Linked DNA regions of Ciceribacter thiooxidans. The protein of the gene in region 1 interacts with the protein of each later gene in a pairwise test. Links are inferred from orthologs where the notes say so. Each region holds a gene or a part of one and is shown in the gene's direction. Other genes may lie near its edges. The genes, in order: H4I97_RS13055 and grpE.

Region 1 (3,249 bases):
CGCAAGTCGGCTTTCGCGGCGCGCCTTCACCATCTCGATGAAGATGGTGTGGATCTCCACCTGCAGGCTCTTCAGGTATTCGATGTCGCTTTCCTTCTCCGGCTGGAAAGGATCGAGGATCACCTTGTTCTCGCCGGCGGTGTAGACGCGGCGCTCGACGCCGATCTTCTTCAGAAGTTCAGGAAAGCCGAAACCGCCGGAGACGACGCCGATCGAGCCGACGATCGAGGACGGGTCGGCGACGATCTCGTCACCGGCCAGCGCGATCATGTAGCCGCCCGAGGCCGCGACGTCCTCGACATAGACGAGCACCGTCTTGCCCTTTTCCTCGGCCAAAGCGCGGATGCGCTCGAAGATCATCCGCGACTGGACCGGCGAGCCGCCTGGCGAATTCACGGATATGGCGACGGCCGGCGCATCCTTCCTGGAAAACGCCTTTTCGAGCATCGGTGCCACGCTTGCGAGATTGAGCGCCGGCTTGAACCTGGAGCCGCCTGCGGCGATCGTCCCGTGCAGGCGAACGACCGGGATCATCGTTCCCTTCTTGCGGAACCGTTTCGGCAACAGGCGATCGAGAAATTTCGGCATCAGGCGGCCCTTCATTTACGCTTACACGTCGTCAGGCCGTCCATGTAAGTCTTCCGGTGAAAAACAACAATGGCCCGGCCCCCACTCCCCTTGTCAGTCCTCACCTGGCTCTCTAGGTTCCTGCAAATTAGTTTCAATCAAAGAATTGATGCATCGCAAGAAGGAAGCGGGATGACTGACACGGCAGCGCGACCGACGCAGTCGCCCGGATGGCGCAGTGAGCTCGGCGAACCCGCGCTCGCGGAGATCCGCGGCTCGATCGAGGTTCGCAGCAGCCGGCCGTTCTGGCGGCGGGCCCTGGCTTTCCTCGGTCCCGGATATCTGGTCGCGGTCGGCTACATGGATCCCGGCAACTGGGCGACGTCGCTTTCCGGCGGCGCCCGCTACGGCTATACGCTGCTGTTCGTCGTCCTTCTCTCCAGCGTCATGGCGATGTTCCTGCAATCGCTTGCCGCACGGCTTGCCATCGCCACCGACCGCGATCTGGCGCGCGCCTGCCGCGATTCCTATCCCCCACTGGTTGCCTACGGGCTGTGGATCCTCGCCGAGATCGCGATCATCGCGACGGACCTCGCCGAGGTGATCGGCACCGCCATCGGCCTGAAACTCATCTTCGGCATGCCGATCGAGATCGGCGTCATCGTCACGGCGAGCGACGTCTTCCTGGTCCTTTTGCTGCAACGGCTCGGTTTCCGATGGATCGAGGCGTTCGTGATCACGCTCACCGCCGTTATCGGCGCGAGCTTCGCGATCCAGCTTTGGCTCGCCGGGCCGGATGTCAGTGCCGTCACCCGCGGCTTCCTGCCGTCGTCGCAGATCATCGTCGATCCGCAGATGCTCTATATCGCCATCGGCATTCTCGGTGCGACCGTCATGCCGCACAATCTCTATCTCCACTCGGGGATCGTGCAGACGCGCAGATACGATTCGAGCCCGAAAGGCCGGCGCGAGGCGCTCTCCTTCGCCACCATCGATTCCACGCTGGCTTTGATCTTCGCATTGCTCGTCAATGCGGCGATCCTCATCCTCTCCGCGGCGGCCTTCCACACCTCCGGCAATTTCGGGATCGCCGAACTCGGCGACGCACATGCGCTGCTCGCCCCGCTCCTCGGCTCGACCGTGGCGCCCCTCCTGTTCGGCATCGCGCTTCTGTGCAGCGGCCTCAACTCGACAGCGACGGCGACGCTCGCCGGCCAGATCGTCATGGAGGGGTTCGTGCGGATGCGGCTGAAGCCGTGGGTTCGCCGGCTCGCCACGCGGGCGCTGGCAATCGTGCCGGCGGCATTCGTCGCCGTCTGGTACGGCGAGCGCGGCACCGGCGAGCTGCTGATCCTGAGCCAGGTCATACTCAGTCTGCAACTGCCGTTCGCCGTCTTCCCGCTGGTGCTGATCACGGCCAACCGGCGCAAGATGGGCGAACTCGTAGCACCCCGCTGGCTGACCATGGTCGCATTGGCGATGGCGTTCCTCATCACCGTGCTGAACCTTAAGCTCGCCTCCGACTTCCTCATCGGGTGACGACCGGCCCTAGCCCTTGCGCGGATAGGCCCTGCGGCCGTTGTTCAGGTCGTCGACGCCGGCCGAGAAGGCGTGGCTCTCGGGATCGTCGTGCATCAGGAGGGGCGAACGGAACGCAAGGCGTGCCCGCGATCCCTTGATTGCCGTTACCAGAATGCGCACCGCATTCTCGCCGCCGCGCGGATAGACCGGCGTGATCTCGACGCCGCCGAAGCGGCGGCCACAGGCGTCGATGATCTCCGCCACCGACTCCGGGCGGGCGATCAGCGACAGCTGCCCGCCGGGCACCATGATCGCGCCGGCGGTGCGAATCCAGGCTTCGAAGAGCCCTCCGGTCATCGCATGGGCTTCCGCCCTCAGGCTGTCTGGCGTGCGGCGGTCGCGCCCGTCATTGAAGGGTGGGTTCATGATCACATGGTGGAAACTGTCGTCGGCAAGGCCTGCCGCGACTCTCGCTCTTCCCGTCAGCGTGACATCGGCCTCGACGAGGTCGACGCGCGGGGCGATTGCGGCATTTTCCGGCAACGCCAGGCTCTTTGCGGCATAGGCGAGCATTTCCGCCGAACGTTCGACGAGCGTGACTTCAGCTTCCGCAAGCCGGGCAGCGACCGCAAGCCCCGCCGCGCCGGCGCCGGCACCGAGGTCTGCAAGCCGGAACGGACCGGCATGGTCGACGAGTGCGGCAAGCAGCATCGCGTCCATACCCGCACGGTGGCCACGGCCCTTCGGCTGCACGAGATAAAAGCGGCCGCGATGGAAGGCGTCGACCGTCTCGGCGACCCCTGTGGCAACCGTCATCGGGTCAATCCTTCTGGTTGCGCAACTCGTCTGCGAGGCCGGCGTCCACCAGGATCTTGCGCGCCTCGTCCGCCCGGCCGTCCTCGACCAGCAGCCGGCGCGGCAGCATGCCGAGCGATCCTTCGAGTACGCTCATCGACTGGTCGGCGACCATGCAGGCGATTCCGGCGTCCTTCATCAGGCTTTCGGCGAAGGACAGCAGGACCGGATCGTTGCTACGGATCATCTCGTACATTTTGCTAAAAAACCTCGCCGATTAGAGCACGTGGAGCCATTTCGCCTCTTGCCGTCGCAGGCGCCACTTTTTATGGTCGGCCCAGCTTTGAAACAGGAGTCCGGTGCGTT
Region 2 (3,108 bases), 510 kb from region 1 along the record:
TCTTCCGCGCTGGACGACCGTTCGCGTGAGATTTTCCGGCGCATCGTCGAAAGCTATCTCGAATCGGGAGAACCGCTCGGTTCGCGCAACCTGTCGCGTCTCCTACCTATGTCTCTGTCTCCCGCTTCCGTGCGCAACGTCATGAGCGATCTCGAGGATCTCGGGCTCATATACGCGCCGCATATCAGCGCCGGCCGGATGCCGACACAACAAGGCCTGCGTTTCTTCGTCGACGCATTCATGCAGGTCGGCAATCTGTCGGAGAGTGAACGCAAGAGCATTGAACGGCAGATCCGCCCGCAGGATGCGGATCAGCCGCTGGAAAACTTGCTGACCGACGCGAGTCGCATGCTTTCGGGCTTGTCCCGCGGGGCGGGACTGGTGATCGCCGCCAAGAGTGACCAGATCCTGAGGCACGTCGAATTCATCCGGCTGGAGCCCACGAAGGCGCTGGCGGTGCTGGTCGGCGAACACAATCAGGTCGAAAATCGCATCATTGATCTGCCGGCCGGCGTGACGGCATCGCAACTGACCGAAGCAGCCAACTTCATCAATGCCAATCTTGCCGGTCAGACGCTCCCCGAACTGCGAGGCCAGCTCGTCACGTTGAAGGAACAGGTCGCCGGTGAGCTCGATGCACTTTCCCAGGACCTGGTCGAGCGTGGTCTTGCGGTTTGGTCCGGTGGGGCGGAGGCCGAAAAGCCGACACGGCTTATCGTCCGCGGCCGGGCCAATTTGCTCGAAGGGGTCGCGGGCGCCGAGGATATCGACCGGCTGCGTCTCCTTTTCGATGATCTGGAACGCAAGGAAAGTCTGATCGAAATCCTTAATCTCGCGGAGAGCGGCCCCGGCGTCCGGATATTCATCGGCTCGGAAAACAAGCTTTTCTCGCTGTCCGGCTCCTCGCTGATCGTGGCGCCTTACCGCGACAGCGACGAGCGGATCGTCGGCGCCGTCGGCGTCATTGGCCCGACGCGCCTCAACTACTCCCGCATCGTTCCCATGGTCGACTACACCGCGCAGCTGATGGCACGGCTCTCGCGCTCCAATCGTTAGGCTCGCTTATGAGACAATCACGGTTCGGTGGCGATATCGCACCGGAGCCTTGATTTTTCGACCTCAAACCCTGATATCGGGCACGAATTCCAAACGACATTCAATCGGAGAACGTCATGACCGACGAAACCAAGAAAAACGGACCTGACGCCACCGTCGCTGAAAGCCAGATCGACGAGCAGCGGAACGGGGAAGCCGAAGCAACGAAGGCGGAAGTCGATCCTCTCGAGACACTGAAGGCAGAGAATGCAGAATTGCGTGATCGCTTCCTGCGTCTTGCGGCCGAGATGGACAACTTGCGTCGCCGCACCGAGCGTGACGTGAAGGATGCCAAGTCCTATGCGGTGACGGGTTTCGCCCGGGACATGCTGGCGGTTTCGGACAACCTGCGCAGGGCTCTGGAGGCCGTCTCGGAGGAAGCACGCGCGTCCGCCGACGCCGGCCTGGCTGCGCTCATCGAAGGTGTGGAGATGACGGAACGCGGCATGCTCTCGACGCTCGAACGGCACGGTGTCCGCAAGATCGAGCCGCAGGGCCAGAAGTTCGATCCGAACTTCCACCAGGCCATGTTTGAAATTCCCAACGCCGAGGTTCCGAACAACACGGTGGTACAGGTGGTGCAGGCGGGCTTTACGATCGGCGATCGCGTTCTTCGCCCGGCCATGGTCGGCGTTGCGAAGGGTGGGCAGAAGACGGAAGCCCAGCCGGAGGCCAATGCCGCATCGGCTGGCGAAAAGGACGCCTGATTCTTCTTCTATCTTTGCCGAAAAGATGGGCGTCAGCGGAAGCGCGGCGCCCTTTTTTGTGGGTGGACGTCAGGCTGCGTTCGCCTGTTCCTCGTTCAGGAAAGCGTAAATTGCAGAGGCGGATTCGGTCGCGCGGAGCTTAGCGACCAGGTCCTGGTCGCGCAGGACGCGCGCGATCCTCGAGAGCGCCTTCAAATGGTCCGCACCTGCGCCTTCCGGGGCCAGCAACAGGAACACGAGGTCGACAGGCTGGTCATCAAGCGCTTCGAAGTCGACAGGCGTCTCCAGCCGCGCGAAAACGCCGGTGATGTTCTTGATGCTGTTCAGCTTTCCATGCGGGATCGCGATGCCGTTACCGACACCGGTGGAGCCGAGGCGTTCCCGCTGCAGGATGACGTCGAAGATTTCCCGTTCGGGGATGTTCGTGAGTTTTGAGGCTTTCGCGGCGAGCTCCTGAAGCAGCTGCTTCTTTGAGTTTACCCTCAGGGCGGGAACGACTGCGTCTTGTTGCAGCAAATCTGCCAAGGCCATTTCAAAATCCTTCATGCCGCCGAATCAAAGGGGAAGGAAACGGCGTGGACCGCCGTTTCCGGTTTGGCTCAGCCTTTGATGTTGGCGGAGTCGATCCATCCGATATTACCGTCGTTGCGACGGTAGACGATGTTGATCTGGTCGCTGCCGGGGTTGCGGAACAAGAGTACAGGTTCGTCCGTCATGTCGAGGGCCATGACTGCACTCGCAACCGACATGGTCCGCAGTTGCTTTGTGCTTTCCGCCACGATCGTGGGTGCGTAATCCTCGGGAAGCTCCTCATGCTCGTCGGATACGGCATCCATCACGGTATAGGCGACCTCGACGGGCGTGCCGGCACCGTTGTTCGGATGGCGATCCTTGAGCTTCCGCTTGTATCGGCGCAGCCGCTTGTCAATGCGGTCGGTGGCAATGTCGAAGGAAATCAGCGGGTCATTTGCGGAGCCGGTGGCGTGCAGGTTGACGCCGGAGTCGAGGTGGAGCAGGCAGTCGGCGACGAAAGGTGCGGCTGCGGCCGCCGATTTCGTTACCGTGATCTGGCCGGAATACCCGCCGTCGAAATATTTGGTTACCGTCTCCGTGATCCGTTCTTCAATCCGTTGCCGGAAGGCTTCACCGATTTCCATATGTTTGCCGGATACGCGCACACTCATGGAGTTTCCCTTCTTATTGTGATTTGCGGGTATCAGTTTACGTCAACCGCCGTCTGCATCCAAGCTCTTCACACAGCAATGTCGCCCGCTCGGGCTGTCGCTGGACGGAGGTTGGGGATAAC

Evidence for each region.
Region 2: the proteins of H4I97_RS13055 (region 1) and grpE interact in binary tests that used the Escherichia coli proteins (3 or more experiments, as listed by UniProt). The link is inferred for Ciceribacter thiooxidans from one-to-one orthologs.

The regions. Positions count from the first base shown.
Region 1 is NZ_CP059896.1:2,666,984-2,670,232, forward strand. The notes cover bases 1-2,932. They hold H4I97_RS13055 (Nramp family divalent metal transporter), read left to right. Parts: upstream 1-759; coding sequence 760-2,106; downstream 2,107-2,932. Other genes in these bases: H4I97_RS13050 (S49 family peptidase), read right to left, coding at 1-588; H4I97_RS13060 (tRNA1(Val) (adenine(37)-N6)-methyltransferase), read right to left, coding at 2,116-2,904; H4I97_RS13065 (putative signal transducing protein), read right to left, coding at 2,909-2,932. In the rest of the region: more of H4I97_RS13065, read right to left, coding at 2,933-3,139; H4I97_RS13070 (polyprenyl synthetase family protein), read left to right, coding at 3,248-3,249. UniProt on the Escherichia coli protein: H(+)-stimulated, divalent metal cation uptake system. Involved in manganese and iron uptake. Can also transport cadmium, cobalt, zinc and to a lesser extent nickel and copper. Involved in response to reactive oxygen.
Region 2 is NZ_CP059896.1:3,173,271-3,176,378, reverse strand. Bases 197-2,987 are described here. They hold grpE (nucleotide exchange factor GrpE), read left to right. Parts: upstream 197-1,172; coding sequence 1,173-1,802; downstream 1,803-2,987. Other genes in these bases: hpf (ribosome hibernation-promoting factor, HPF/YfiA family), read right to left, coding at 2,402-2,986; ptsN (PTS IIA-like nitrogen regulatory protein PtsN), read right to left, coding at 1,872-2,333; hrcA (heat-inducible transcriptional repressor HrcA), read left to right, coding at 197-1,056. In the rest of the region: more of hrcA, read left to right, coding at 1-196. UniProt on the Escherichia coli protein: Participates actively in the response to hyperosmotic and heat shock by preventing the aggregation of stress-denatured proteins, in association with DnaK and GrpE. It is the nucleotide exchange factor for DnaK and may function as a thermosensor.